DNA from 2 places in the Dactylosporangium sp. CS-047395 genome. Region 2 is predicted to be linked to the other one. Evidence: riboswitches for the same ligand, from Rfam matches in the RefSeq annotation. Region 2 holds a riboswitch; the other holds the start of a gene.

Region 1 (15,257 bases), 1.6 Mb from region 2:
GCGTTTTGTCCAATTTGCCAAATGACGACCGCTTCCGGCGGGTGCATGCGGCGAGAAGCCGGGCGGCATGTGGCGACGATTCGGTGAAAAGTACGTGAAGGCGATATGACGGCCGTGTCGGGACATGGGTGATCAATTGGCCTCACGCGGGGTGGTCCGGAGATGATGACGTGTCGGAGACCGAAGAGCCGACAGGTAAGGTCAACCCCGGCGCCCTGCCGAAGCGCTTAGGCTTAGTGACTGCGACTCGCGTTACGACAGACGCCACAGGTCGGCACACGGATCGGAAGGGAGGACGGGTGGCTGAGCTCGACGAAGGGCTGGAGGCTGGGGGCGTTCCCCAGGTCCTGACCTTCGGCACCCCATCCGTCGGTGAAATCCTTGCCGAGCGATACCAGCTCGAAGAGCACATCGGCAACGACTCGCTAGGTCGCCAGCTGTACCGCGGGATCGACGTCATCCTGCGGCGCCCGGTGGCGGTGATCACGCGCTATCCCGGCGGGGACAGTGCCAAGGAGATGCTGGCCGCGGCCGTGGCCGCGAGCCGGATCGTGCATCCTCACCTGGTCGGCGTCTACGACGCGATCGACGAGGGCGAGCGCGCCTACGTGGTGCGCGAGTGGGTCGACGGGATCGCCCTGCGCGACATCGTGGCCCAGGGCCCGCTCGACGCCGGGCGCTCGGTCGCGATCGCCTGGGCCGTCACCGACGCCGTCGCGGCGCTGCACGGGACCGGGATGGCGCACGGCAACGTGCACCCCGGGACGGTGCTCGTGGCGCACGACGGCCGGGTCGTCCTCACCGACGCGCGGGCCGACGACAGCGCCACGCCCGAGACGGACATCCGCTCCATCGGTGCCATCTTGTACTGCGCGCTGACCGGCTACTGGCCGCACGCCGAGGCCGGCACCTACTCCGTGCCCGACGGGGTCCGCGACAACGCCGGCGCGCTGCAGACGCCGCGTCAGGTGCGGGCCGGTGTGCCCGCCGCGCTGGACTCGCTCGTGGCGGACCTGCTCAACCCCGACATGCCGCTGCCGTCGGCCGAGTCGCTCGCGGGTGAGCTCGCCTCGTTCGGCAGCCTCGACGACGAGGACCTGGCCGACGAGGGCGGCCGCGTCGACTTCGCCGCGTTCGACTCCGCCGCCCAGTCGACCACCCCGCCGAAGCCCGCCGGGCGCAAGCTCGCCGTCGGCGTCGTGGGTCTGCTCGTGCTCGCCCTGGCCGGCACGCTGGCCGCGGCGCGGGTGCTGGGCGACCCGGCCACGACGGAGACGCCGTCGCCGGGCAACGCGCCGCCCGGTGCGAGCGCCTCGCAGCAGGCCAAGCCGGCCGGGCAGCCGGTCGAGATCAAGATCGACGGCTCGAAGGTCCGCATCATCGACCCGCAGGGCACGCGCTCCGAGGTCAAGGACGCCGACAAGACCGTCGACGGCGATCCCAATACCGTGTGGAAGACCGAGCGGTACAACAAAGCCGATTTTGGCGGCAAGAAGTCCGGCATGGGCGTCTGGCTCGACCTCGGCGAGGAGAAGCAGGTCGTCAACGTCGAGGTCGTGTTGCAGACCCCCGGCGCCGACGGCGAGCTGCGCACCGGCGCCCAGGATCTCGGCAGCGGCTCCTCGCAGGACCAGGCCACGGTGCAGGCGTACACCGCCGTGCCCAACACGGCCCGCCAGAACATGGGCAGCCGGACGATCTTCAACGGACCCGAGCAGAAGACCCGCTACCTCCTGGTGTGGATCACCAAGCTGCCCAAGGAGAGCAACAACAGCGGATACCGCGTGTCTATCGGAGAGATAACCGTCCGGGTGCAGTGACCCCACGAACCGTTCGCGGTCGATAAGGTGCGACCCGTGGACGCAGGGGAGCCGGGCGCGCGAGACACGCGCGACGACGCGTGGCTTCTGCGCGCCCATGCCGCGGGCGACCCCAACGCCTTCAGCGAGCTCGTACGCCGGCATCGCGACCGGCTCTGGGCGGTCGCGCTGCGCACCCTGGGCGACCGCGAGGAGGCCGCCGACGCCCTGCAGGACGCGCTGCTCTCGGCGTTCCGCGCGGCCGGCAACTTCCGTGGCGACTCGGCCGTCACCACCTGGCTGCACCGGATCGTGGTGAACGCCTGCCTCGACCGGGTGCGCCGGCGCAACGCCCGCCCCACCGTCCCGCTGCCCGAGACCGACGTCACACCGGCCCCGGCGAGCGACCGCGACACCGCCATGGACGTGCGCCAGGCGCTGCAGCAACTGCCGGTCGAGCAGCGGGCCGCGCTGGTACTCGTGGACGTCCAGGGGTATGCGGTAGCCGAGGCGGCCGTCATCCTCGGCGTCGCGGAGGGCACCATCAAAAGCAGGTGTGCGCGCGGCCGGGCCCGGTTGGCGCTGCTCCTCGGCCACCTGCGGAACCCCGTCGACGGCGGCCGCGTCCCATCAACTGAGGCGGCCCGGGCAGACGCTGCCGCGAACACCCGGGCCGCCGGGCAGACTTCCGCATCCGGAAAGGAGGGTGGCGCGTGACGGCCTTCTCCGACGCCGATCTCGACCGACTCGCCGATTTCGTCGGCGGGGCGCTGGACGGCACCCCGGAGGCGGACGACGTGCGCCACCTGGTGACGACCGAGGAGAGCTGGGCCGAGGCCTATGCGACGCTCGTGACCGCCGACGCCGCCATGCGGGACGAGTTGCATGCGCTAGGAGCAGAGGCTCATCCGGTACCGGATGAGGTCGTGCATCGCTTGAACGCCGTCCTGGCCGCCGCCGTCACCGCACCTCCCGCCGGCGCCCCGGTCGTCGACCTGGACCGGGCCCGTGAGGCTCGCAAGCGACGCCGCCTGCGCTGGACCGCCGGGCTGGCCGCGGCCGCCGCCGTGCTCGTCTGTGGCGGCGTGGGCGTGCAGGTGCTGCGCATGGGCGGCAGCGACAGCTACGACCAGCCGGCGTCGGCCCCGGGCATCGCGGGCGGCCCGGGCGGCCGGCCCGAACGCAACACGGCCACCGCCGCGGGCGACGCGGCCGGCGGCGCGTCCGCGGACACCACCGCGATCACGTCCAGCGGCCGCGACTACGACCCGGCGACGATCGGCGACCTCTCCGCCAACGCGCCCAAGGCGCAGCGGCCCAACAACAACCTCAACGGCGAGGGCGGCGCCTCCGCGAACTCGAACGTCGGCCCGCCGGCCCCGTCGAGCGTGCCGGGTCCCCTGGCACGGCTCGCCCAGCCGGCCGCGCGGGCTGCGTGCCTGGCCGCCATCACGACCGAATACGGTGGTCAGGTGGCACTGGTCGACTACGCCGCGTTCCAGGGACAGGCGGCGCTGGTCGTCGTGGTCGACGGCGCGCGGACCGCGGTGGGCAAGCGCCTCGTGGTCGTCGTCGGGCCGGATTGCGGCATCGGTGGGGCCATCGCCGACGAGCGGTACCGCACCACCACCCCGTAGCGGTGATGTGGCACACGAGTCACCGTCCACCGGGAATGGCCGGTTCGTAGGATGACGTTTTGCTGGCACAGGCTGAATTCGAGGAGTCGACCGTGGACGAGGTCCGCAACCTGATCATCGTGGGGTCCGGTCCCGCCGGTTACACGGCTGCCGTCTATGCCGCCCGCGCCAACCTCAAGCCGCTGGTGATCGAAGGTGTCACGTCCGGCGGCGCACTCGTCACGACCACCGAGGTCGAGAACTTCCCCGGCTTCCCGGACGGGATCAACGGCCCCGAGCTCATGGACAACATGCGCAAGCAGGCCGAGCGGTTCGGGGCCGAGTTCATCACCGACGACGCGACCCGCGTGGCCCTCGAGGGCCCGGTGAAGAGCGTCTGGGTGGGCGAGACGGAATACCAGGGCAAGGCCGTGATCCTGGCCACCGGCTCCGCCTGGCGGCCCCTGGGCGTGCCCGGCGAGCAGGAGCTGCTCGGCCGCGGCGTGTCGTCCTGTGCCACCTGTGACGGCTTCTTCTTCCGCAACGAGAACATCGTCGTCGTGGGCGGCGGTGACTCGGCGATGGAGGAGGCGACCTTCCTCACCCGCTTCGCCACCAAGGTCACGATCATCCACCGCCGCGACTCGTTCCGCGCCAGCAAGATCATGGCCGAGCGGGCGCTGGCCAACGAGAAGATCGACGTCCTGTGGAACAGCGTGGTGACCGAGGTCCTGGACGGCGGCGGCCGCGTCAGCGCGGTGCGCGTCCAGAACACCGCCGACGGCACCGCGCAGGACCTGCCGGTGGCCGGCGTGTTCGTCGCGATCGGCCACGACCCGCGCAGCGAGCTCTTCCGCGGTCAGGTCGAGCTGGATGACGAGGGCTACGTGAAGGTGGACGCCCCGAGCACCCGCACCAACATCGAGGGCGTGTTCGCCGCCGGCGACGTCGTCGACCACACCTACCGTCAGGCCATCACCGCTTCGGGGACGGGCTGCGCCGCGGCGCTCGACGCCGAGCGGTACATCGCGGGCCTCTAGAAGTACAAGAAAAGCATAGGAGAAGGAGAGCGCATGGGAGCCATCCAGGCCGTCAGCGACAAGACTTTTGATGTCGAGGTCCTCAAATCCGACATTCCGGTCCTGGTGGACTTCTGGGCCGAGTGGTGCCAGCCGTGCCGCAAGATCGAGACCATGCTGAACGAGATCGCCGCCGGTGAGCTCGCCGACAAGGTCAAGATCGTGAAGGTCGACATCGACAGCAACCCCGAGACCGCGCGGGCCTACCAGGTCCTGTCGGTGCCGACGCTGACCGTCTTCAAGGACGGCGAGCAGTTCCGGTCGGTCGTCGGCGCTAACCCGAAGAGCGCGCTGGTCCGCCTGATCGAATCGGCGCTCGACCCGGCCTGATCGTTCTCTTTGGTGGCCCCGGTCTCCGTCGTTCGCGGGGACCGGGGCCACTTTTGTCCGCGCACGCTTCTCGCGTCGCGTCGCGGCCGTTCCGCGTCGCGTTGCGGTCGTTCCGCGTCGCGTTGCGGTCGTTCCCGGACGTGGTGCGGCCGTTCCCGGACGCGTCGCGGCCGTTCTCGGACGTGGTGCGGCCGTTCCCGGACGCGTCGCGGCCGTTCCGGGACGCGCTCATGGGGTGGTGGGAGTACGCTGCCTCGCGGATGCGGTACCGGATGGGTAAATCGCCCCATAACGGCGCGCTCAGGTGGGCACGTACGATTCCGACGCGGGGTACTGGCAACTCAGGAGGGCCATATGCGGGCGATCCGGCGCGGGGCGCGGGGAGCGGCGGTTGCCGAGATCCGCGGCATTCTGGTCGTGCTGGAGTTGCTGGACGACCTCCTGCCATCGGATCCGACCCGGCACGACCCCGAGTACGACGCGGACGTCGAGCGGGCCGTGCGCGCCTTCCAGCAGAGCCGCGGCCTGACGGTCGACGGCGAGGTCGGCGACGAGACCTGGCGGGCCCTGGACGCGGCCCGCTGGCGGCTCGGCCAGCGCGCGCTCTTCCACACCGTCGGTGACCCCTACGTCGGCGACGACGTCCGGCAGCTGCAGGAGCGGCTGCTCGAGATGGGCTACAACCCGGGTCGCGCCGACGGGATCTACGGCAGCCGTACCGCGCACGCCGTGGCCCAGTTCCAGCGCGAGGTCGGCCTGCGCCCCGACGGCGAGTGCGGCCCGGCCACCCTCGGTGCCCTGCGCCGCCTCGGCCGCAAGGTGATCGGCGGCCGCCCGCAGCTCCTGCGCGAGGCCGAAGCCTTCCGCGAGTCCGGCCCGACCCTGCTCGGCAAGCGCATCGTGATCGACCCGGGCCACGGCGGCCCCGACTCCGGCCACGTGGTGCCCGATGGGCCGCTGCGGTGGGTGGAGGCGGACCTCGTGTATGACCTTGCGGCCCGTCTGGAGGGCCGTCTGGCGGCTGCGGGGATGCGGGTGAACTTGACCAGGGGTCCGCAGCCGGCGGGGGCTCTGAGTGACCGTGACCGGGTTCAGCTGGCCAACGAGCTCGGCGCGGACCTGCTCATCTCGATCCACCTCGACGGGCACTCGACGCCGCTCGCCGATGGCGTGGCCACCTATCACTACGGCTCGGTGTCCGGGCCTACCTCGGTGGTGGGGGAGCGGCTGGCGGGGCTCGTCCAGCGGGAGATCGTCGTGCGTACCGGGCTGCGGGACTGCCATGTGCACGCGAAGACCTGGGAGCTGTTGCGGCTCACCAAGATGCCGGCTGTGCGGGTTGACGTGGGGTACCTGACTTCGCCCGGGGATCGGCGGCAGCTCATCGATCCGGCGTTCCGCGACCGGGTGGTGGAGGCCATCATGGCGGCTGTGCAGCGGATGTATCTCCCCGTTGAGGCGGACGTTCCGACGGGGTCGATTGACGTCAGCTTGCTGCGTGCCTTGACCGGCACCGCGCCTTCGGCCTGAGCGCTTTCTTCGGCTCTCTGCTTTCTGGCGCTTGGTCTCTCGCACTCGGCTTCGGGCTCTTGACTCTGGCTCTTGGCTTCTCGGCTCAGGCTTCTCGGCTCAGGCTTCTCGGCTCAGGCTTCTGAGCTTTGGCTTCTGAGCTTTGGCTTCTGAGCTCTGGCTTGCTGGCTTTGGCTTTGGCTTTGGCAGCGGTTGGGCCGTCGCGCTTTCAGCCGGAGGTCATTTCCCGCGTAGCCGGACGAACCGGAAGAACCGGACGAAGCAGCGATTCCGGACTCATCGATCCGAGCAGCTTCTCCAGGGCGTACTCGACGTCCGACTTCCACGACAGGGCGGTCCGGAGCTCGAGCCGGAGCCGCGGATATCTCGGATGCGGCCGTACGGTCTTGAAGCCGATCGACAGGAAGAAGTCCGCCGGCGCCAGGCACCCGCGCTCGTTGCGCCCGGCCTCGTCGACCTCGCCGAACTTCGCGTCGCCGAACGCCTCGATCGCCTTCACACCCCGCTTGGTGAGATCGCGGGCGACGCCCTGGACGAGCATGCGCCCGAGCCCGCCGTCGGCGAACGGCTGGACGACGTGGGCCGTCATCAGCAGTACCGCATCAGGAGAAACCGGCGAAGTCGGAAACGCCATGCTGCGAGGCACATAAGCCGGCGGCGCGAACATCACGAACCCGGCCGGCATGCCGTCGACGTACACCAGCTTGCCGCAGGAGCCCCACTCCAGCAGTGTCTGCGAGACCCAGGCTTCCTTCTCCAGCCCCGGATCGCCGTTGGCACAGGCCCGGTCGGCGGCGACGGGATCGAGCTCCCAGAACACGCAATCACGGCACGAACGAGGAAGATCCTCGAGGGTGTCCAGCGTCAAACTGACGAGACGTCGCGACATTGGCCCATCTCCACCGCACCGGGATTAGCTCGTCATGATGGTACGCATTTGTCACACTCTGCGGGACCCATCCGAACACAGTTCCTCATCCTGCTCCCTACAGGACGACCGCACCTCATCCCTGCGTCCGCTATCCGGGTGACAGAAAAGACGAACCCGGTCGGCACCCTGCCCGATCAACGCTCCGTGCCGATAGCCTCCACCCACGGTGCGACATGGCTACAGTTCCTCTCGCGCCGCCCACGCGCATAGCTTGCGGGCGGCGGCACTTGGATGGTTTCCCGTGAAACGCCGCCGGTACGCGATGCAAGCTCTCGTCCAAGCCGAAGCCGACATTGGTCCGGCGTTCGAAACGGCACTCCAGCGGCGACGGCAACGGGTCAATGGCAACTACGCGACGGCGACCGCCCGACGCCGACGGCTCGACCCGATGACGCCCCGACGCCAGCGCGACCGCACGAACGCCCGACCGCCCGACCGCACGAACGCCCGACCGCACGAACGCCCCACGGCACGACAGCACGAACGCTCGACGGCACGACGGTGACGCGGCACAACGGTGACGCGGCGGCACGGCGGTGCGGTGCATGCGGTGCGTGCGGTGCGGTGCATGCGGTGCGTGCGGTGCGGTGCATGCGGTGCGTGCGGTGCGGTGCGGGCCGGTGCGGTGCGATTCTGGCTGCGACGACGACCGGAAGGGCGAGTCAGGCGGTGGCTGGCTTCTGACCACCGGCGGGTTCATCCGGCGCATCGCCATTGCCCTCGGCCGGCTCGGGAACTACAACGTCGTCATTCTCCTCAGCGGCCGCTGCCGGCTCGAGCGCATCCTCCGGCTGGGCCTGCGCCTCCCGCTCGGCGAGGCTGGTGGGCGAGGTCCAGTTGATCCGAGGCGGTTCGGCCAACGGACGCCCACCGAACTCGGCGAGCCAGGCGGCAACGAGCGCCAAATTCTCCCGCCAGCTCTCCTCGGAGATCGGCGGCAGAATGTCGTCCCACAGCGCAAGGAAGGTCCCCTGAAGCTGAAGCCGCCCATACGGCCGGGCGAGGAACCAAACGTGCAGATGCGCCGCCCCGTCCCCCCAGCGATTCACGTGAACCCGAGCCACCCCGTCGAGCGACCGGATCGCCCGCTCCAGCCGTACGGTCATCACCCCGAGCTCAGCCGCCAACATGTTCGGCAGATCCCCAAGGTCCAGATGCGACCGGGACTCCAGGATCAAAACGGCCGGCAGCCCGGTCGGCCGATCAAGGGCCCGAACCCGCCAGCGATCACTGACCCAGATGTACGCCTCGTCGGGCGCAGCACACGCCCGGCACTCGGCAGGGTTGTCCCCATGCCGGGGCGGCTCAATCGGAACCGGCTCCAGAAGGCGCTTGACACGGATGTCGCCCTCGAACGGAAACGTAGGCCAGTAGGTAAAGGCGGGAAGCTGCGGCGACTCAGGCACGAAGCCGACCCTAGCCGACGCCGCCCCCGCTGTCCGCACCCTGTGGACGTACACCGAGTTATCCACAGGCAGGCAGTCGTCCACTCACCTGACTTGACCGGGTCCATCCACAGGCCAGGCGTCCTGCGAGCACTTGGTTTCACGTGAAACGCGTGAGCCTGTGGATAACCCCTGTGGACAAGATTCGCCCAGAACCGTTCTCTCAAGATTCCATCCGCCGGATTTTCGGGCCCGCGACGTTCCAAACGGCCCTTTTGACCCTCGCCGACCACCAATTGACCGCACGGCCACCAAAGCACGCCATCATCGCCGCGCGCCACCTCAAGACCGCGAACGGGCACGGTGCCATCGAGCGAACGCCGCCGCGACGACCCCAGACGGCGAGTGACATCGACCAGAGCCGCCACCCGGCGGGATCGGTGACAGCCATCGGACGCCGGCGTCCGTCGAGTGGAGCGCGGGTGCACGAGAGTCGAGTGGAGCGCGGGTGCAGGAGAGTCGAGTGGAGCGCGGTGCCGGAGATGGGCCGCCCACCGCCCCGTCTGGAACGAGCCGGGCCGCGCGCCGGACCGCGCCGGAGCCGAGGCCGAGGCCGAGGCCGAGTGACGTTTCACGGGAAACATAAAACGCAAGAGGCCGACCCCGCAGTGGGATCGGCCTCTTCGACGAACTGAAGCGGGCTACTGCTCGCGCTGAGAAGCCGACTGCTCGTCCGGTACCCCAATGATGCCCACGATCCGCTCCAAGTCGTCGACCGTGGCGAACTCGATGGTGATGCGCCCCTTGCGCCGCCCGATGTCGACCTTCACGCGCGTGTCGAAGCGGTCCGAGAGCCGGTCGGCCAGGTCGGACAAGGCCGGCGCGTGCGGCTTCGCCCGGCGCTGGGCGGGGGCGGACTTCTTCGGGGCCTCCGAAGCCGCAAGCTGTACCAGCTCCTCGGTCGCCCGCACCGACAGCCCCTCCGCGACGATCCGAGTCGCCAACGACTCCTGCTCGTTCGAGTCGTCGAGCCCGAGCAGCGCCCGCGCGTGGCCCGCCGACAGAACGCCCGCGGCGACGCGGCGCTGCACCGGGGCCGGGAGGTTCAGGAGGCGGATGGTGTTCGAGATTTGCGGGCGCGATCGACCGATCCGCCGCGCCAGCTCCTCGTGGGTCGCGCCGAACTCCTCGAGCAGCTGCTGGTACGCGGCCGCCTCCTCCAGCGGGTTCAGGTTCGCCCGGTGGATGTTCTCCAGCAGCGCGTCCCGCAGCATCGCGTCGTCGCGCGTCTCGCGGACGATCGCCGGGATGGCCTCCTTGTCCAGCGCCTGGGCGGCCCGCCAGCGGCGCTCGCCCATCACCAGCTCGTACTGCTTCTCGCCCGACTCGGACGGCTCACGCAGTTCGCGCACGACGATGGGCTGGAGGAAGCCGACCTCCGAGATCGAGGTCTTCAGCTCCTCGATGGCCTCCTCGTCGAAGACCTGCCGCGGCTGCTTCGGGTTGGGGATGATCGCGCCCACCGGGATTTCGGCGAAGCGCGCGCCCGGCACCGGAGCCAAAGCGTCATCCGCAAGAGGAGCCGCCGCCGGTACCGCCGCCGCGGCCTCGCTCGCCGCACCGTTCGCCGCACCGTTTGCCGCGACGGGGGGAGTGGCCAGCGCGGTCGCCGTGCCGGTCGTACCCTCGGCCGGCGCGGCGGCGGTTGGGATGAGGGCGCCGAGCCCCCGCCCGAGACCTCCACGTCGGTTGGACTTCATGCGACCCCTCCCACCTGGGCGCCCTGCGCGCCGCGGAGCGCGATCTCCTGCGCTGCCTCGAAATAGCTCACCGCACCCCGGGAACCCGGGTCGTACGTCATGACCGACTGGCTGTAGCTCGGCGCCTCCGACACCCGCACGTTGCGGGGGATCACCGCGTTCAGGCACTTCTCGCCGAAGTGGTTCCGCACGTCCTGCTCGACGAGGTCGGCCAGGCGCGTGCGCCGGTCGTACATCGTCAGGAGCACGGTCGAGATGTCGAGGTGCGGGTTCAGGTGCGACCGCACGAGCTCGATGTTGTTGGTGAGGGCCTGCACACCCTCCAGCGCGTAGTACTCGCACTGGATCGGGATCAGCACCTCCTCGGCGGCGACGAGCGCGTTGACCGTGAGGAGCCCGAGCGACGGCGGGCAGTCGATGAAGATGTAGTCGTAGTCGCTCCCACCGGCCTCGATCGCGCGCTTGAGGCGCGACTCGCGCGCGACGACCGAGACGAGCTCGATCTCCGCGCCGGCGAGGTCGATGGTCGCCGGGACCGCCCACAGGTTCGGGATTCCCTCGACCTGCTGGGTCACCGCGTCGAGCGGGGCGCCGTCGATCAGGCAGTCGTACACGTCGGGCACACCGGAGTGGTGCGGGACGTTGAGTCCGGTCGAGGCGTTGCCCTGGGGGTCGAGATCGATCACGAGCACCCGGTTGCCGTGCAGCGCCAGGGCGACGGCGATGTTCACCGCGGTGGTCGTCTTCCCGACGCCGCCCTTCTGGTTCGCGACGCACATCGTGCGACGCCGTGGTGGGCGGGGCATGGTGATCTCCCCACTCGGGTTGAGAATCTCCACGGCGCGCTTTGCCTCCTGTGCGAGCGGGGGGTCTTCGGTTTCACGTGAAACATACGCGTCAGTCATGGCGCCCTCGGAATCCGCGGTGACGACGGTCGGGTGAGGCCGGGGGGATGGTGGGTTCCGTCGTTCGGGCCGCACCTCGGCCGGAGAAGCGTCAACTGTCGGCGTCACTCCCCGGCCGTACAGAGTACCGGTTGCACTGCGGTCGCTTGGCCCGGTGCCGTGAAACTCCACCCTGCCTCCGCGTGTCGGCTCCGGGGAATTGGGCGTCGGGGCAGCGGGGGAGGGCGGCGGCGAGGACGGGGCCTCGAACCGCACGGGTTCTACGGGTCGCGCCGGGTCCCCGATTCGCGGCTCGCCGTTCTCTGATCGTGGCTGCGGGACGGGCCGGCCACTGGGCCGTACACCCCAACCCTCTATCCCCGTTTCACGTGAAACATGACCGTCTGCATCGACGTACCCCGGACCATCACCGCTATCGCGCACCATGTCAGTCCCGTCCCGCTCGGAAAGGTGTGCACCCTCGGCCGCCTCGTCCGCCGGCTTCGGCTCCGCGGCCCGGGCGACGTTCTGCTGCTCGTCGCGCGCGTCGATGGAGGGGTCGCCGTTCGCGGAATTCCGCGGGCCGGAGTTGGTCGCCTCGGGAGTCGTCTCGGCGGTACCGGCTCCGGGCGACAACGGCCCCGCAGGGCGCTCGTCGTCCGGTTCCGTTCCCACCAGGCCGGCTGCGTCGGGTACCGTTCCGGTTTCCTCGGGTTCCGTTCCGTCGGACAGAAGAGTGGCGCGGGGCCAGCCTACGGCGCTTCGCCGGGTGGAGCCATGACTCACCGGCGCGTCGTTGGTCTTCTCACCCCAACTCGGCCGCCAATACACCAGAAATCCGTCAACTCGCCGGAGCAGCCCGCCCAGGCGCTGTATCGGCGACATCGGCCATCCGATGCCGACCGCCCTGCCGTCCCCCATGAGTCCTCCGCGTTCCCCTCGCCCAGGGGTCGCGGTTCCGCCCCCGGGTCACCGGCCGCGGCGCCCCCCGGCCTTGCGTGGGCGCGCGACTTCCCGCTCGCGCACGACGTCGACGACGGTGGTGGGCTCGGCGAGAACGGCGTCCCCGCACGTGCGCACCGACGCGGTGCCCGCACCCAGCCGTGTGAGTACCTCCGCGTGCTCGGCGACCTCGGCCGCCGCGGAGGCGCCCTTCATCGCGAGCAGATGGCCACCGACGGCGGTGAGGGGGAGACACCAGCCGGCGAGCTTGTCGAGCGGAGCAACGGCCCGGGCGGTGACGACATCGGCGAGCGGGACCTTCCCGACGCACTCCTCGGCCCGGGCGCGAACCACGGTGGTCCGCTCGAGGCCGAGCGCCGTCACCGCCTCGGAAAGGAATGCGGTACGTCGTGCGAGCGGCTCGACCAGGGTGACGGCAAGGTCGGGACGAGCCACTGCCAGCACCATACCGGGCAGACCGGCCCCAGACCCGACGTCGACCACCGAGGCACCCGACGGAATGAGATCCGCGACCACGGCGCAGTTCAACAGATGCCGTTCCCAGATCCGCGGTGCCTCCCGCGGGCCGATGAGTCCCCGCACCACCCCATCGGTGACGAGCAACTCGGCGAACCGAATCGCCGTGGGGAGCCGATCGCCGAAGACCTTCTCGGCAGCGGGGAGGATTTCGCTGGGCACTGCACCGTCCATGCCTCTAAGCAAACCATGCGCGTTTCACGTGAAACGCATGGAGGGACCGCCGCCGACCGACGGTCCCCCGAGAGGGCGTTTCACGTGAAACGCACGGGGCGGCCGCCTCGCGGCGATCCCCCCAGGAGAGAGCTTCACGTGGAACGCCCAGCGGATCGCCGCCGCGCAGCGGTCCCTGAGGGAGACCCCACATAAACGCACGCGAAGATCCCCCGGGAACGAGTTTCACGTGAAACGGCGCTCCGCCGCCGAGATCGCGTTGCGGAACAGCATGGCCACAGTCGTCGGCCCCACGCCACCCACGCGCGGGGTGATCGCCCCCGCGACCGATTCACAGGACTCATCCACGTCGGGCAGGAGCCGGCGCCCCTCGTAGCGGACGCCCCCACCAACCACAACCGCCCCCGGCTTCACATGCTCGGGCTGGATGATCCCCGGCACTCCAGCGGCGGCGATGAGGATGTCGGCCCGCTGGGTGTACCGCGGCCAATCCGCCACCCCCGTGTGCACCACGGTCACCGCCGCATTCGCCGTGGGCCGCTTCTGGGCCAGCAGCATCGCCAGCGGCCGCCCGAGCGTCGCCCCGCGACCCAGGATGACGACCTCGCGACCGCTCACCGGAATCTCGTAGTGGGCCAGCAGCGCCTCGATCCCCGCCGGGGTGCACGGCAGCGGCCCCGGAATCCCAGCGGCCAGGCGGCCCAGGTTCAGCGGGTGCATGCCGTCGACGTCCTTGTCCGGGTCGACCCGCATGAGGGCGGCGTCGTAGTCGAGGTGCTTCGGCGTCGGGTACTGGATCAGCAGCGCATGCACGTCCGGGTCGGCGTTGAAGCCGTCGATCGCCGCGTGCAGGTCGTCCTGGGTCGCGTCGGCCGGGAGGTGCCGGTGGGGCGAGGCGAACCCGAGCTCGGCGGCCTGGCGCTGCTTGATACGGATGTAGCCGACACTGGCATCGTCATCGCCCACCAGAATGGTCGCCAGCGACGGCGTAATGCCCCGGGCGGTGAGCGCCGCGGCCCGCTCGGCCACGTCCGCGAGGATCGACTCGGCCACCGGCGCGCCCGGCAGGAGACGGGCCTGGGCAACCAGGGGAGTGTTGGACATACGGCTCCTCGTCGCGCGTGGAAGCCCAGGCGGTCGACTCCCACGACGAGGCTTCCCGATGGTTGCCCATCCTCCATGCCGCCAGTCGCTCGCCAACAAGTATGCCCGACCACAAGAACCGCCCCGCCGAAGCCCCGAGCCCCGGACCACAAGAACGGCCCGCCGAGACCCGAGCCCGAACACAAGAAGCCCCGAGCCCGAGCACAAGAACCGCCCGGCCGAGACCCCGAGCCCGAACACAAGAAGCCCCGAGCCCGAACACAAAAAAGAAGCCCCGAGCCCGAGCACGAGAACCGTCCGGCCGAGACCTCGAGCCCCGGACGAAAAGAAACCGCCCCGACCAAGAGGCCGGGGCGGTACACAACAAAGAACAACCAAGCGTCAGGCAGCCGGCCGAACCACGATCCGGCGCGAAGGCTCCACGCCCTCCGACTCGCTCTCCACGCCAGGCAGCGCGTTGATGACGTCATGCACGCACTTGCGCTCGAACGCGCTCATCGGCTCCAGTCGCACAGCCTCGCCGTACTCCTTCACCTTCTCCGCCGCGTTCTTGGCGATCGCGCCGAGCTCCTTGCGCCGCAGCGCCCGGTAGCCGCCCACGTCCAGCAGCAGCCGGCTCGGCGAACCGGTCTGCCGGAACACGGCCAGCCGGCTGAGCTCCTGCAGCGCCTCGAGCGTCGCCCCGCGCTGGCCGACGAGCGCCTGCAGCCGCTTGCCCGAGCCGTCCCCGCCCTCGACGACCTCCACCACCGGGCGGCCGCTCACGACCAGCTCGTCGATGTCGCCGTCGTAGTCGAGGATGTCGAGCAGGCCCTCCATGTAGTCGGCCGCGATCTCGCTCTCGCGGAACAGGTCCGCACTCGAGCGGCTCGAGCCACCGCCGGCCGCAGCGGTCTCCGACTCCGACGACTCCGACGACTCCTCGTCGCCCTCGTCATCGTCGGCCTCGTCGCCCTCCTCGTCAGCCTCGTCGCCCTCCTCGTCGGCCTCGTCGGCCTCGTCGCCCTCGTCGGCCTCGTCGTCGCCCTCGTCCTCGCCGTCGTCCTCGCGCTCGGCATCGGTGTCGGCGTCTTCCTGCACAGCAGTGGGCTGCTTCTCCAGATCCTCGGCGCCGAGATCACTGGTGGTGTCGGTCACGAAACTCATCTCCGCTTGTTTGGGGCGCCGAGGCGCCGTCACAGGTCGT
Region 2 (15,257 bases):
TCCGTCGAGCGCGCCGTCCGCTCCGAGATCATCCGCCAGGCCGGCGTGCTGACCGACGGCGGCAAGATCATCCAGGAGACGCGGCACTTCCACGAGGAGACCGGCGACACCACGTCCGGGCGCAGCAAGGAGACGGCGACGGACTACCGGTACTTCCCGGAGCCCGACCTCGTCCCCCTCGCCCCGTCGGCCGACTGGATCGCCGAGCTCAAGGCGGCGCTGCCGGAGCTCCCGCGGGTACGTCGCGGGCGCCTGCAGGCCGAGTGGGGCTTCTCCGACCTCGACATGCAGTCGGTGGTCAACGCCGGCGCCGTCGAGCTCATCTCGGCGACCGTCGAGGCGGGCGCGACGGCCGCGTCCGCGCGCAAGTGGTGGCTCGGCGAGCTGGCCCGCCGGGCCAACGAGAGCGAGACCGAGCTCGATGCCCTGGGCGTCACCCCGGGCGCGGTCGCGGAGCTGCAGGGCCTGGTCGACAGCGGCAAGATCAATGACAAGCTCGCCCGCGTCGTCCTCGAGGGCGTCATCGCCGGCGAGGGCACGCCGACCGAGGTCGTGGCCGCGCGGGGCCTGGAGGTCGTGTCCGACGAGGGCGCGCTGACCAAGGCCGTCGACGAGGCGATCGCGGCCAACCCCGACATCGCCACCAAGGTCCGCGAGGGCAAGGTCGCGGCCGCGGGCGCGCTGGTCGGCGCGGTCATGAAGGCCACCGGCGGCAAGGCCGACGCCAAGACGGTGCGCGAGCTGATCATTTCGCGTCTTTCTTAAAACTGCCGCTCTTGTACCGCCTGTGCGTCCCCCGCACCGCCCGCCTCCCGCGCCGGTGTGGGGGACGCCGCGCGTTGGACCCCCCATCGGCGTCTACTTGCGCCGATGTGAGGGACGCCGCGCGCTGGGACCGCATCGTCGTCTACTTGCGCCGGTGTGGGGAACGACGCGAACGGGGGACGCCGCGCGCGGACGCCCCGCTGCCGTCTGCCACGACGGCACGGGGGACGCCACGCTGTCATCTGCCGCGCGGACGCGTGCTGTCGTCTGTCGCGACGGCGCGGGGGCGCCGCGCGCGGACGCCCCGCCGTCGTCTTCCGCGACGGCCCGGGACGCCGCGGGTTCGGGACCCGGGCTGTCCGTCTACCGCGACGGGGTGGGGGACGCCGCGGGTGACGACGCGGGCGCGGACGGCTCCGGCGTCGGGGCGGCCTTGGTGTCCGGCTGCACGATGTGGCGCTGCAGGGCGACCTCGGTCAGGCCGGTGCCGCCCACCTGGATGTCGTCGTAGGCGGAAAGGTGGCGGTTCTGATCGAAGTACAAAATCGAAAGGGCGAGCGGCAAGGGCTTCGTGCTCTCCAGTCCGCGCAGTCCCGCCCCGCCGGTGGAGCCCTCGACCATGAGCAGGGTGCGCTCCTGCAGCGCCTTGACCGCGGGCGACGCGGACGTCGACGGCGAGGCCTGCGGCAGCGGCGCGAGGACGCCCGGGTTGGGGTTGAGCCGCGCGACCGAGCGCTCGTGCTTGTGCCCGGCCAGCACCAGCGGGCACAGCCCGGCCAGCTCCTGAGCGGCGACCGGGTCGTGCACCATCGCGACGTCGACCGTCTTGCCGCTGGTGCGGATCTTGTCGGCGAGCATGTCGCCCGACGCGACGACCTCCTGGTGCTGCTCCTCGTTCGACTCGTCGGTCGACTTGTCCGGGGTGAACCGCGGGTCGCCGATGCCGGCGAAGGTGATCCCCTTGACCGTGACGATCGTGTCGTCGAGCACGATGGCGTTGGGCTGGCGGCCGACCGCGGCCGCGGTGACCGCCGAGTCGTGGTTGCCGCGGATGTACAGGTACGGGACCTTCAGCTCGCCGATGGCGTTCACGTACGACGCCTCGGGCTCGCTGCCCCAGTCGTTGATGTCACCCGTATCGACGATCATGTCGATGTCGAACTGGTCCGCGACCGAGCGCACGACGCCCCACGCCGCGGGGTTCAGGTGCATGTCGGAGATGTGCAGCACCTTGGTCGCGCTCGTGTCCGGCTCGTACACCGGCAGCGACGAGATCGTGCCGTACAGCTTGCTGACGTTGAGCACGAGCTTCTGCAGCTGGTCGCGGTACTCCTCGTACCGGTCGGTGATCCGCCGCGCGTCACCGATGATGGCCGGGGCGTTGACGAGCAGGCCACGGTACGTCGGCTCCTGGATCGCGGCCGGCTTGAACGTCAGCAGCGTGGCCGCGCCGGTCGAGGCGAGCACGCCGATCACCACGATCCCCGCGATCGCGGTCTCGCGCCGGGCCCGGAACACCAGGAAGACCAGGATCATGCCGCCGAGCAGGCCGCAGCCCGCCGTCTGCAGCGCAAGCCGCCGTACGCCGAGGTTGAGCTGGTCGACCGCGTCGTGGCTGATCTGCTCGAGGTTGCCCGACTTCGCCGCGAACGCGCGGGTGCGCGCCTCGTCCAGCGACTCCAGCCGGATGCGCAGGTGCGCCGGCCCGTCGTGGCTGTCCAGCTCCAGCGAGCCCAGCGGCGGGATCTCGACCGAGGTGTCGCCGTAGAACGACGGGGTGAGCGACAGCTGCGCGCGGAAGGGGCCGATGTCCTGCGTCGTCGTCCCGCCGAGGGAGACCCCGATCAGCATGCCGACGACGGCCACCAGGCCCACGAGGAGCCCGCGCCCGAGCCGGCGCAACCGCGGGTGCTTCGGGGGCCGCACGCGGCCGCTCGCCGGGCCGGCCGGGTGGTGCCGGCGCCCGGCGGCCATGACGATCGCCCGCCGCCGCGCCCTGCGGGCGGCCAGCGCGGCGCGACGGCGGAACGGCGAGGTCAACTCTTGCCGGCCTCGCCGACATCGCTGATCACCAGGCGCAGGATCTGGTCGTCGTCCGGCTTGGCCTCGCCCCGGCCGTCCTTGTTCGACGTCGAGATCCACAGGCTGCCGTCCGGGGCGACCGCGGCCGCGCGCAACCGGCCGTACTTGTCCTGCAGCAGCGGCGCGGGCGCGCCGAGGAGCGTGCCGGTGTCGGTGACCTGCATGACGTACATCCGCTGGCCCTTGAGACAGGAGGTCACGAGGAACCCGCTGAGATAGGCCAGCCCCGCGCACGACGCGTCGGCCGTCTTCCAGGTGTAGATCGGGTTCGTGAACTTGGGGTCGGTGCCCTTGCCCTCCACCGCGGGCCAGCCGTAGTTCTTGCCGGCCTCGATCACGTTGAGCTCATCGGCATCCGCCGCCCCGTACTCCATCGCGTACATGCGCTTGTTCTTGTCCCAGGCGAACCCTTGCACGTTGCGATGTCCGTAGCTGTACACGGCGGTTCCGAACGGGTTACCGGGCGCCGGCTTCCCGTCGGGCTGGATGCGCAGGATCTTGCCGCCCAGGCTGCCGAGGTCCTGCGCCGTCTCCTGCTTGTCGGCGTCGCCGGTCGCGACGTACAGGAACCCGTCCGGCCCGAACCGGATCTGCCCGCCGTTGTGCACGCTGCCCTTGGGGATGCCGGTCAGAATCGGCGCGGGCGCCTGGCCCAGCGTCAGCTTGGCCACGCGGTTGTCGTCCTGCGTGGTGTAGTACACAAAGATCGTCTTATCCGTGTCGTACTGCGGCGAAACAGCGATCCCGAGCAGTCCGCCCTCGCCCCCGGGCACGGCCGCGTCGATCTTCTGCAGCTCGGCGACCAGCATCCCGTCGGACGTGGTCTCCTTGCCGACCTTGAGCAGCCGCTTGCTGTCCCGCTCGGTCACCAGCCCGGACCCGTCCGGCAGGAACGCGATGCCCCACGGCACCGCCAGCCCCTTGGCCAGCACCGTCACCGAGACCTCGGCCCCACCGTCCTCGTCGCTGCCGGACCCCGACCTGGTCGGCGAGGGATAGGGCGACATCTTCGGCGGCGACCCGAGCTCGTCCGGCGGGGGCGGCCCGAACGAACAGGCCCCGAGGGCCATGGCGGCCGCAGCCGCGCAGACGACGGCGAGGCTACGACCGGCTTTCCGGCCGGCAAAACGGTACGTCCGGGCGCTCACCCGCCCAAGCGTAGCGTTGCCCCCTGAGCGCGGCGTTTTCGAACCGCCCTTCCACCCTGCTGTCTTCCCAACCTCCTCCTGCGCGCGACGTGCCCGTATCGCGCGGGGTCATTGCGTGGTCACCTCGGCGCCATTTGTGCGTCGCATTTGTCGGCGCGACGTTGCGCTTTGCGTTTGCGTTTACCGGTGGCTTCGGGGGCTGCGTTGTTGGCGCGCTCGGTCGCGTCGTGACGGACGGCAACTCATCGTGCCTGCGTATCGGATTGCCCCGCGCTCAGCGGGCCGCGCCCGCGCGTCGCGTCCGCGGTGCCCGCCTCCGCGCGTCGCTTCCGCGGTGCTCGCTTCCGCGCGTCGTGCTTTGCCCGCGCCGCGGGTCGCCTCCGCGCGACTGGGATTGCCCGTGGCGTTCGGCGGCCGGCGCTACGTGGCGCGTCCGCGTGGCTGTTTCATGCCGCGGCCGCAGTGGCGCGTCAGATCTGCCTCACGCCGCGTCCGCGCGTACGGACGTTGCGTCGTGGCCCGGTGATCGGGTTCCCCCCGGCAGGCGGCGTCCAGGTCTCGCTTGTATATCGGTATGCCCGGCGGCGTCGCGGCGGTTCGCGGCGCGTCCGCGCGGGAGGGCGGGCTACTTCGCGGGCTACTTCGCGGGCTGCGGGGTGTCCTCGTGGTCATCGTCGGTGTCGGCGCCCGCACCGTCCGTCGCGTCCGTGTCCGCCGTTTGGTCGGAATCGAGGGGCTGACCGCTGGCTTTGATCACGCGCGGGACGTCGCTCGGGCGCACGGCGTCCAGGGGGACCAGGTGGCCGTTGGCCAGGCGGGCGTACACCGTGCCGTCCGACGTCACGAGGCCGTCCACCGCGGCCCACTGGAACGAGCGGCTGCCGAACAGGGCGCGCACCGTGAAGCCGCGCTCGCTCACGTCCGTGCCCGCGCGCCAGGCCCAGACGGCGATGGCCAGGGGAATCAGGAGTACCAGCAGGAACCAGAGGCTCTCGGCGGCCAGCGGAACGGCACCGATCACGGTGATGCCCGCCGCCACGGCGAGGGCGGCGCTGCGCCGGAACTTGACCTTGACCTGGTTGCTCACACAGCCATCCTCCCACCTTTCGAGGAACTGCCTCCGCGCGCCCGGGCGGGCATACTGAGCGCCGTGGGGGATCAGAACGGCCGCCCTTCGCCGACGCCGGTCGCCGGGGTTACGCTCGGTGCCGTGTTTGACGAGATCGCGACCGGCCGGGGGGCTCGTCGGGCGATCGACGTCGATATGTCCGGCTTTGCGGGTTGGTGCCCGTGGGGGGAGGGCAGGACGTGACCACCACTTTCCGCCGCGATGCGCCCGCCCAGTGGGCCGAGGGCATCAAGCGCAGCAAGCGGGTCGCGGTGCGGCCGACCGGGGCCGTCGCCACCGCGCTGGTCGTCGCCTCGGTGCTGGTCGCGCTGGCCGTGGCCGGCTGGGGGATCAAGGAACTCAGCATCATCTGGGGCGCCGCGGCGATCATCGCGCTCGCCGGTGTGGTGGTGCTCACGCTGCGCGGCTTCCCGCTCTTCGCGATCCTGACCATCGTGGCGGGCGCGGTCGCCTGGGGTGTGGCCACGCGCGGTCGCCTGCCGGACAGCTGGTTCGACATCCTCGGCGTTCTTGGCTTCATCGGCATCAATCTCGCTTATGTGGTACCGCTGGCCGGATCTTTCCTTTCCGCCCTCCTCATGGACGCCCGCCGGGTATCACGTCTGTCGATCGACGAGGCGGTGAGCGGGCGCCGTTGGTGGGGCAAGCCCGACGACACGCTCCCGCGCCTGAAAGAGCTCGAGGCGATTCCCAGCGCCCGTTTCTTCGCCCTGGGCGAGGGCGGCTGCACGCATCTCGTCTCCGCCGGCCGCCGCGTCGCGCTCTTCCTGCCGACGGTCTGGCCGCACGGCGAGTTCACGATGGACGCCGCGGGCCAGGTCCTGCGCGGCGGCCGCCTGTTCGTGCCGGGCTCGGAGGACGTCGACGGCCTGGCCGCGGAGGTGCACACCTGGCGCGAGCAGCTGGCCAAGGTCGGCGGCTCCGTCCGCGGGTACCTCGTGGTCGCCCCCTCCCGCGGCGACGTCTCCGAGGACCTCGTCATCTCGGTGGCGCCCGGCGAGCACCTGCACCTCGTGCACTCCCACGAGATGGCCGACGCCGCGGGGCGCTGGCTGGCCGCGGAGCCGTACCGCGTCGACCTCCACGTCATGGAGCGCCTCCTCGTCCTCGCGGCGGGCAACGAGCTGCCGGAGCCCCTGTCGCTCCCGCGCACCTTCGCCCGCGAGGCCGCGTCGTCGGAGGAGCGCACGCCCGCCACGTCGCCGACCGACGCCGCCTTCGCCGCCGCGGCGTCCTCGCCCCCGGGCGCTCCCGGCGCGCTGCCCACCGTGCTGGGCGGCGCCACCCCGGAACCGACCACCCCCGCCGCGACGTGGCGCCCCGGCAACGGCGTCATGCGGGCAAAGCTCGGCCGCCTGGCCAGAAGCGCATCCGCGCGCGGCGAGGCCGGCGACGCCGCCCTGGAAGTCCCGCCCGACTCCGACGCGGACGCCGACGATGCATTCGGGGCCGACGCCATTTCGAGCGTTTCCGACTTATCCGGTACCGCAACGAAAGCCGGTTCCCGCTCGCGCACAGGCCGCAAGCGCGATCCTGATGCCACGGGCCGTTTCGACAGTGATGCGGAATACGGTTCCGCGGCCCGTCGCCGCCGCAATGCCGGTTCCGGTTCCGCGGATCATGACACGGAGCCCGGTTCTGCGGGCCGTCGCGGCCGAAATGGCGAGTTCGGTTCCGAGGGCCATGGTGCGGATTTCGGTTCTGCGGGCCGAGGTGACCGTAGTGGCGAGTTCGGTTCCGAGGGTCGTGGTGCGGATTTCGGTTCTGCGGGCCGTCGCGACCGTGATGGCGAGTTCGGTTCCGAGGGTCGCGGGGCGGATTTCGGGTCTGCGGGCCGCATCGACCGTGGCGACGAGTTCGGTGCGGACGATCGCGATGCTGCGTTCGGTTCCGCGGATCGCGGAGAACGTGACGCCGAGTTTGGTTCCACGGGTCGCTTGGAGCGCGATTCCGACTCTGCGAAAGCGTCGCTAGGCCGCGGTGGCGGCTCGGGCGCTGATGGCAATTCGAACCTTGGTGCTGGTGCGCGTCCTGAACGTGATTCCGGCATCGGTGCCGGTCTCCGATCAGGCCGCGATTCGGACATTGGAGCTGGCTTGCGTTCTGAGCGGAACTCGGACTACGGCATCGACGGGCGCCCCGATCGCGACCCGTCGTACGGCGGTGGTCGCGATGGCGAGTCTGGCGCTCCCGGGCGCCGCTCGGACGCGTCCGCGCAGGAAGAACCGGACGCGTCGTGGGAGGCCCGGGCCACCCGCGAACTCGTCGGAAACTGGGACAACGACTCCGCGAGCCAGCTGGCCGCCTGGGCGGCCGAGGACGGCAGCGATTCCTCCGGGCGCCGCTCCTGGTCGCCGATGGGCGGGGAGACTCCCGCGCCGGGCGAGCGGTTCCGGTGGTCCAGCGACGCCGATGACTTCCCGGTGAGCTACGAGCCCGGCACATGGACCGACTCTCCGGAGAACGGCCGGCCCGACCGGGCGTCCTCCTGGGGTGAGACGGACTACCGCGCTTCCGCGCAGCCCGCCGACACGCCACGCGAATCCCGCACGTCAGAGCCGCCCGCAGACTCGTGGCGTGAGAGCCGCACGTCGGAGCCGGTGGCGGAGCAGTCTTGGCGTGAGAGCCGCGCGTCCGAGCCCGCGGCGGAGCAGTCTTGGCGCGACAGCCGCGCGTCGCAGCCAGCGGCCGAGCGGTCGTGGCGTGACGATCACGCGTCGGAGCCGGCTGGCGAGTCGTGGCGTGACGGCCGCACGTCCGAGCCGGCTGGCGAGTCGTGGCGTGACAGCCGCACGTCCGAGCCGGTGGCCGAGCCGTCGTGGCGCGCGAGCCAGAGTCCGGAGCCGGTCGTGGAGCCGTCGTGGCGCGACGCGCGTACGCCGGAGCCGGTGGCCGAGTCCTGGCGTGATCAGCGTGCGCCCGAGCCCGTGGCGGAGCCCTCGTGGCGTGATCAGCGTGCCCCCGAGCCGGTCGCGGAGTCGTGGCGTGATCAGCGTGCGCCGGAGCCGGTGGTGGAGCGGTCGTGGCGTGATCAGCGGACGCCCGAGCCGGTAAGCGAGTCCTGGCGGGATTCGCGCGCGCCCGAGCCTGTCGCTGAACCGTCGTGGCGGGACTCCCGTGCGCCGGAGCCGGTGGCCGAATCCTGGCGGGGTGCGCGCGCGTCCGAGCGGCCCGCGGCGGAGTGGCCGCCGCCTGCGGAGCCGGTGCAGCGGATGACCGAGCGGCCCTCCGTCGAGTGGCGGTCCGCTCCGGAGGCGTCCGCGCGGCCTCAGGTGGACTGGCAACCGGGCAATGAACAGCCATCGGCGGACTGGCGGTCCAGCTCGGACGCGTCCGGGCGGCCGGCTGTGGACTGGCGGCCTGGGAACGAGCAGCCATCGACGGACTGGCGGTCCAGCTCGGATGCGTCCGGGCGGCCGAATGTGGACTGGCAGGCGGGCAGTGAGCAGGCGTCGGGGGACTGGCGGTCCGGCTCGGACGCGTCCGCGCGGGCCAATGTGGACTGGCAGCCGGGGAATCAGCCGGCGCCGGGGGACTGGCGGTCGGAGTCGGAGTCGTCCGCGCGGCCGGCGGTTGAGTGGCGGGCCGGATCGGAGCAGGCGCCGGCCGAAGACTGGCGATCGCGGGCTGAGCAGTCGGCGCAGTCGGGGCAGTTCGCGCCGCCCGCGTCCGAGCGGCCGTCGGTTGAGTGGCGGGCCGGTTCTGCCGCGTCCGCGCGGCCCTCCGTGGCGTGGCCACCCGCCGGCGCGTCTGAGCGGCCGTCCGTCGAATGGCGCGCCGGGAGCGAGTTGCCCCAGGAGCGCGCCGGGAGCGAGTTGCCGCAGGAGCGTGCCGGGAGTGAGTGGCCCCAGGAGCGCGCTGAGAGCGAGTGGCCGCAGGAGCGCGCCGGGCGTCAGGCGCCGCAGGAGCGCGCCGGGAGCGAGTGGCCGCAGGAGCCTGCCGGGCGTGAGGCGCCGCAGCAGCAGGAACAGCGACGTCGCCCCGAGCGGCAGGCGTTCACCGGAAACCTGTTCGACGGGGACGCGCCCGAGTTGGTGGCGAAGCCGCTGGAGTTGCGGCGTACGTGGGAGTCGGATCCCGCTTCGCGGTCCATTCGGCGGCGGGATCGGGCGCCGGGCGACGTCGAGAACGTCGATCAGCATGCGTCTCAGGGAATGTATCCGCCGGCTGGGGACAGCGCGGATTTCAACCGGCCGTTTGAGCGCACTCAGGCATGGGCCGCCGACAATGCCGACGATGCCTACAACGCCGACAATGCTGGAAACGTCGGCAATTCTGGAAACGTCGGCAATGCGGGCCGCCCGCAGCAGCCTCAGCCCGGGAATGAGCCGTGGGGGAACCAGCCCGCGCCGCCGGTGCGGGATCGGCGGCCCACCGATGCCTGGGAGCGGAACTCCGCCCCTGCGGCGGAACAGCGCCCGGCCAATCAGGCCTGGTCTGCCGCTCCCGAGCCGCCGCCGCCCACCCAGCCGTGGTCCGCCGCTCCCGAGCCGGCGCCGACCCAGGCGTGGTCCGCGCAGCCCGCGCAGGGCGAGGAGGCCTGGTGGGACCCGGCAACCGCCGCTCCCGCGCCTGCGCCGGCCGAGGAGAAGGGCAAGAAGTCCCGCTGGGGCCGTAACAAGGACAAGGACGCCAAGAAGCAGCCCGAGGAGTCCGGCAACGATTGGGCCGGCGAGGCGACCACGCGCTGGGACCGCAGTGCGGCCACCAACGAAGACCGCCCGGCGCCGCGCAACGAAGACCGCCCGATGCCGCGCAACGAAGACCGCCCGATGCCGCGCGATGAGGAGCGGCCGGCCGCGCGGAATGAGCCCCGGAACGACGACTGGGGTGGCCAGAAGCCGCCGCCGGAGCGGATTCCCGAGCAGCGTAAGCGGGAGCTTTCGGCGTTCGAGGACCTCGCGCCCCTGGAGCTCAATCTCGACGAGGAGCCCAAGGAGAAGAAGGGCCGCCGGTTCCTGGGCCGGAAATGAGGCGATCGGGGCGCCCCTGAGGAAGAGGCGCCCCGAAAAGCGAGGTCAGTCCCGGCCCGGCATCGGGTAGGCGGACAGCAGTTCGCGTACCTCCGCGGCGATCACGTCCAGCGCCGCGTCGTCCGACTTCAGGGCGGCGTCCACGGCGCGGGAGATCCAGGTCGCGACCTGGGGCATCTCGGCGGGCGTGAGGCCGCGCGTGGTCAGGGCGGGCGTGCCGATGCGCAGGCCCGAGGGGTCGAAGGGCTTGCGCGTGTCGTACGGCACTGTGTTGTAGTTCGTCTCGATGCCGGCGCGGTCCAGGGCCTTGGCGGCGGGCTTGCCGCCGATGGACTTGCCGGTGAGGTCGAGCAGGAGCAGGTGGTTGTCGGTACCGCCACTGACGAGATCGAAGCCGTGCTCGAGCAGCGCCGACGCGAGGGCGTGGGCGTTGGCGACGACCTGCTGGGCGTACACCGAAAAGGAAGGCTGCGAGGCCTCGCCCAGCGCGACCGCGATGCCCGCCGTGGTGTGGTTGTGCGGGCCGCCCTGCAGGCCCGGGAACACCGCCTTGTCGATGGCCTTCGCGTGCCGTTCGTCGCACATGAGCATCGCGCCGCGCGGGCCGCGGAGGGTCTTGTGCGTGGTGGTGGAGATGACCTCGGCGTGGCCGGCCGGGCTCGGATGCGCGCCGCCGGCGATGAGGCCCGCGATGTGCGCGATGTCGGCCACGAGCACGGCGCCGACCTCCCGGGCGATCTCGGCGAAGCGCGGGAAGTCGATGGTGCGCGGGAGCGCGGTACCCCCGCAGAAAATGATCTTTGGACGCTCGCGCAGGGCCAGGTCACGCACCTCGTCGAAGTCGACGCGGCCCGTGTCGCGGCGGACCCCGTATTGGACGGCGCGGAACCACGCGCCCGTCGCCGAGACCGGCCAGCCGTGCGTGAGGTGACCGCCCATCGGCAGCGCCATGCCCATGACCGTGTCGCCCGGCTGGGCCAGGGCCAGGTACACGGCGAGGTTCGCGGGCGAGCCGGAGTACGGCTGGACGTTGGCGTGATCGACGCCGAACAGGGACCGGGCCCGGGCGATCGCCAGCTCCTCGAGCGGGTCGATGAAGCGCTGGCCCTCGTAGTAGCGCTTGCCGGGGTAGCCCTCGGAGTACTTGTTGGTCAGCACCGAGCCGGTCGCCTCGAGGACGGCCTGGGAGACGTAGTTCTCCGAGGCGATCATCCGCAGGGTGTCGTGCTGGCGCTCGGTCTCGGCCCGGATGAGGGCGGCGACCTGGGGATCCGCTTGTTCCAGAGCAACGCGCATGCGCAGCCTCCTGATACGCCGGGGCACCCAGGCGCGCGGTGCCCGCGATCGGAAGCTCCCCGGTGGTCGGTTCCACCTTGATGTGCGCCAGTCGCGGTAACTGGCGCACATCCTAGCGGAAACCTACGGCACGCGGCGGTACGCGCCGTCGCTGGCCGAGGTGGCCATCGACGCGTATGCACGCAGCGCCGCCGACACCGGGCGCTCGCGGTCGAGCGGGGTGAACGGGCGCTCGCGCTTCTCCTGCGCGATGCGGCGCGCGGCCAGCTCCTCGTCGGGCACGGCGAGGTGGATGGAGCGGTTCGGGATGTCGATCTCGATGCGGTCGCCGTCCTCGACGAGCGCGATGAGCCCGCCGCCGGCCGCCTCCGGGCTGATGTGGCCGATGGAGAGGCCGGAGGTGCCGCCGGAGAAGCGCCCGTCGGTGATCAGCGCACACGCGCGTCCGAGCCCGCGGCCCTTGAGGAAGCTCGTGGGGTACAACATCTCCTGCATGCCGGGACCGCCCTTGGGGCCCTCGTAGCGGATCACCACGACGTCGCCCGGGACGATGTGCTTCGCGAGGATGCCGTCGACCGCGGCCTCCTGCGACTCGAAGACCTTCGCGGTGCCGGTGAAGGTCAGGTTCTCCTCGGGCACGCCCGCCGTCTTCACCACGGCGCCCTCGGGCGCGAGGTTGCCGAACAGGATCGCGAGGCCGCCGTCCTTGGTGTAGGCGTGCTCGACGCTGCGGATGCAGCCGTCCGCGCCGTCCGTGTCGAGCGAGTTCCAGCGGTTCTCGGTCGAGAACGGTTCCGTGGTACGGACACCGCCCGGCGCGGCGTGGAACAGCGCGAGCGCCTGATCGGTGGCCTTGCCGCCGCGGATGTCCCAGTCGTCCAGCCACTCGCGGAACGACGCGGAGTGCACGGAGGACACCGACTCGTCCAGCAGGCCTCCGCGCGACAGCTCGCCCATGATGGCCGGGATGCCGCCGGCCCGGTGGACGTCCTCCATGTGGTACTTCTGCGTGTTCGGCGCCACCTTTGCCAGGCACGGCACGCGGCGCGAGATCGCGTCGATGTCGGCCACCGAGAAGTCGAGCTGGGCCTCACGCGCGGCCGCGAGCAAATGCAGCACCGTGTTGGTGGAGCCGCCCATCGCGACGTCCAGCGCGACGGCGTTCTCGAAGGCGGGGCGGGACGCGATCGCGCGCGGGAGCACGGACGCGTCGTCATTCGTGTAGTACCGGCGGCAGAGCTCGACGATCAGCGATCCGGCCTTTTCGAACAGGGCCTTGCGCGCGGCGTGGGTGGCCAGCGTCGAGCCGTTGCCGGGCAGGGCCAGGCCGATCGCCTCGGTGAGGCAGTTCATCGAGTTGGCGGTGAACATGCCGGAGCAGGAGCCGCACGTCGGGCAGGCGGAGCGCTCGATCTGGTCGAGCTGCGCGTCCGAGACGGCCTCGTTGGCGGAGGCGATCATCGCGTCGATGAGGTCGAGCTTGGCGTCCTTCTCGTGGACGACGCCCTCGATGGCGACGGTCTTGCCGGCTTCCATGGGGCCGCCGGAGACGAAGACGGTGGGGATGTTGAGGCGGAGGGCGGCGAGCAGCATGCCGGGGGTGATCTTGTCGCAGTTGGAGATGCACACGAGGGCATCGGCGCAGTGGGCCTGCACCATGTACTCGACGGCGTCGGCGATGAGCTCGCGACTGGGCAGCGAGTAGAGCATCCCGCCGTGGCCCATGGCGATGCCGTCGTCGACGGCGATGGTGTTGAACTCCTTGGCGACGCCTCCCGCCTCCGCGACCGCGTCGGCGACGATCATGCCGAGGTTGCGAAGGTGGACGTGGCCCGGCACGAACTGCGTGAAACTGTTGGCGATGGCGACAATCGGCTTACCGAAGTCGGAGTCGGTCATGCCGGTGGCGCGCCAGAGGGCGCGTGCGCCGGCCATGTTGCGACCAGAAGTGGAGGTCTTGGACCGCAGCTCGGGCATACCTGCGAGTCTGACACGTTCCGCATCCTGGGATAGGTTGACTCAGGCCATGAGATGCGCCAAAGTGGGCTCATGTCGTCGAGGTCGCTCCGAGTACTTATCATCTAGCGCGCCGACGCCTGCCGTCAGCGCGCTAGCCCCCCGTGCCGAGCACGTGGGGTTTTTTCATGTCCGGAGCCTTTGCCTAGACACCTTCGAGCGAAAGTGCGAACTGCGATGACGAGACCCACGCCAGAAGTCCTCGCCCACCGAGCGCATCCGACCCCGCCGGCGGCCGACCCGAAGAAGGCCGCGCAGCCGGTCTCCGCGGAACTGCTCACCGGCGCGCAGGTACTCGTCCGCTCGCTCGAGGCCCTCGGGGCCGACGTCGTGTTCGGCATTCCCGGCGGCGCGATCCTCCCGGCGTACGACCCGCTGTTCGACTCGGAGAGCGTCCGGCACATCCTGGTCCGCCACGAGCAGGGCGCCGGGCACGCCGCGACCGGCTACGCGCAGGCGACCGGCAAGGTCGGCGTGTGCATGGCGACGTCGGGCCCGGGCGCGACCAACCTGGTCACCCCGATCGCCGACGCCTACATGGACTCGGTCGCCATGGTCGCGATCACCGGGCAGGTCAGCTCGGCCTCGATCGGCACGGACGCCTTCCAGGAGGCGGACATCGCCGGCATCACGCTGCCGATCACCAAGCACAACTACCTGGTCCAGTCGGGCGAGGAGCTGCCGCGGGTGCTCGCCGAGGCGTTCCACCTGGCCGGCACCGGTCGCCCCGGCCCGGTGCTGGTCGACATCCCGAAGGACGTGCTGCAGAACAAGACCACGTTCAAGTGGCCGCCGACGATGGAGCTTCCGGGGTACCACCCGACGCTGCACCCGCACGGCAAGCAGATCCGCGAGGCGGCCCGCCTGATCGCCGGCGCCCGCCGCCCGGTGCTCTATGTCGGCGGCGGCGTCGTGAAGGCCCAGGCCTCCGAGGTGCTGCTGAAGCTGGCCGAGCTGACCGGCGCCCCGGTCGTCACCACGCTGATGGCCCGCGGCGCGTTCCCCGACTCGCACCCGCAGCACATGGGCATGCCGGGCATGCACGGTTCGGTCGGCGCGGTGTACGCGCTGCAGAAGTCGGACCTGCTGATCACCCTCGGCGCCCGGTTCGACGACCGGGTCACCGGCGAGCTGTCGACCTTCGCGCCGAACGCGGCCGTCATCCACGCCGACATCGACCCGGCCGAGATCGGCAAGAACCGCACCGCCGACGTGCCGATCGTGGGCGACGCCAAGCACGTGATCGAGGAGCTCATCGCCGCGGTCTCGGCCGAGCACGCGGCCGGGCGCAAGCCGGTCCTCAAGGACTGGTGGGCGACCCTGGACGACATCCGCGGCCGGTACCCGCTGGGCTACGAGGAGCCCTCCGACGGCACCCTCGCGCCGCAGTACGTGATCGAGCGGATCGGCAGCCTGGTCGGCCCGGACGCGATCTACACGGCCGGCGTCGGGCAGCACCAGATGTGGGCCGCCCAGTTCATCAAGTACGAGCACCCGGCCACCTGGCTCAACTCGGGCGGCCTGGGCACCATGGGCTACGCGGTGCCCGCGGCGATGGGGGCCAAGGTCGGCCGACCGGACAAGGTGGTCTGGGCGATCGACGGCGACGGCTGCTTCCAGATGACCAACCAGGAGCTGGCCACCTGCGCGCTGGAGGGCATCCCGATCAAGGTCGCCGTGATCAACAACGGCAACCTGGGGATGGTCCGGCAGTGGCAGACGCTGTTCTACGACCAGCGGTACTCCAACACCGAGCTCGGCACCCACAAGCACCGGATCCCGGACTTCGTGAAGCTGGCCGACGCGCTCGGATGCGTGGGGCTGCGCTGCGAGACCAAGCGCGACGTC

Evidence for each region. Region 2 has a riboswitch for ZMP and ZTP ahead of glyA (serine hydroxymethyltransferase). Riboswitches for the same ligand answer to the same signal wherever they lie in the genome.
Region 1: linked by a shared signal. The riboswitch ahead of ACQP00_RS52575 (bifunctional 5,10-methylenetetrahydrofolate dehydrogenase/5,10-methenyltetrahydrofolate cyclohydrolase) and the one ahead of glyA (serine hydroxymethyltransferase) in region 2 are both predicted to bind ZMP and ZTP.

Annotation. Positions count from the first base shown of each region.
Region 1 covers NZ_CP192015.1:11,246,639-11,261,895, forward strand. Annotated here, with positions in the region: gene ACQP00_RS52520 (protein kinase family protein) at 300-1,820, shown strand; gene sigM (RNA polymerase sigma factor SigM) at 1,848-2,516, shown strand; gene ACQP00_RS52530 (hypothetical protein) at 2,513-3,436, shown strand; gene trxB (thioredoxin-disulfide reductase) at 3,529-4,455, shown strand; gene trxA (thioredoxin) at 4,489-4,824, shown strand; gene ACQP00_RS52545 (N-acetylmuramoyl-L-alanine amidase) at 5,179-6,354, shown strand; gene ACQP00_RS52550 (GNAT family N-acetyltransferase) at 6,563-7,243, opposite strand; gene ACQP00_RS52555 (hypothetical protein) at 7,948-8,691, opposite strand; gene ACQP00_RS52560 (ParB/RepB/Spo0J family partition protein) at 9,372-10,430, opposite strand; gene ACQP00_RS52565 (AAA family ATPase) at 10,427-11,758, opposite strand; gene rsmG (16S rRNA (guanine(527)-N(7))-methyltransferase RsmG) at 12,284-12,967, opposite strand; gene ACQP00_RS52575 (bifunctional 5,10-methylenetetrahydrofolate dehydrogenase/5,10-methenyltetrahydrofolate cyclohydrolase) at 13,193-14,071, opposite strand; ZMP/ZTP riboswitch at 14,088-14,169, opposite strand; gene ACQP00_RS52580 (protein jag) at 14,453-15,217, opposite strand.
Region 2 covers NZ_CP192015.1:1,541,365-1,556,621, forward strand. Annotated here, with positions in the region: gene gatB (Asp-tRNA(Asn)/Glu-tRNA(Gln) amidotransferase subunit GatB) at 1-765, shown strand, start outside; gene ACQP00_RS07105 (metallophosphoesterase family protein) at 1,129-2,805, opposite strand; gene ACQP00_RS07110 (PQQ-dependent sugar dehydrogenase) at 2,802-3,995, opposite strand; gene ACQP00_RS07115 (PH domain-containing protein) at 4,633-5,082, opposite strand; gene ACQP00_RS07120 (hypothetical protein) at 5,304-10,097, shown strand; gene glyA (serine hydroxymethyltransferase) at 10,143-11,393, opposite strand; ZMP/ZTP riboswitch at 11,412-11,498, opposite strand; gene ilvD (dihydroxy-acid dehydratase) at 11,517-13,370, opposite strand; gene ACQP00_RS07135 (acetolactate synthase large subunit) at 13,587-15,257, shown strand, end outside.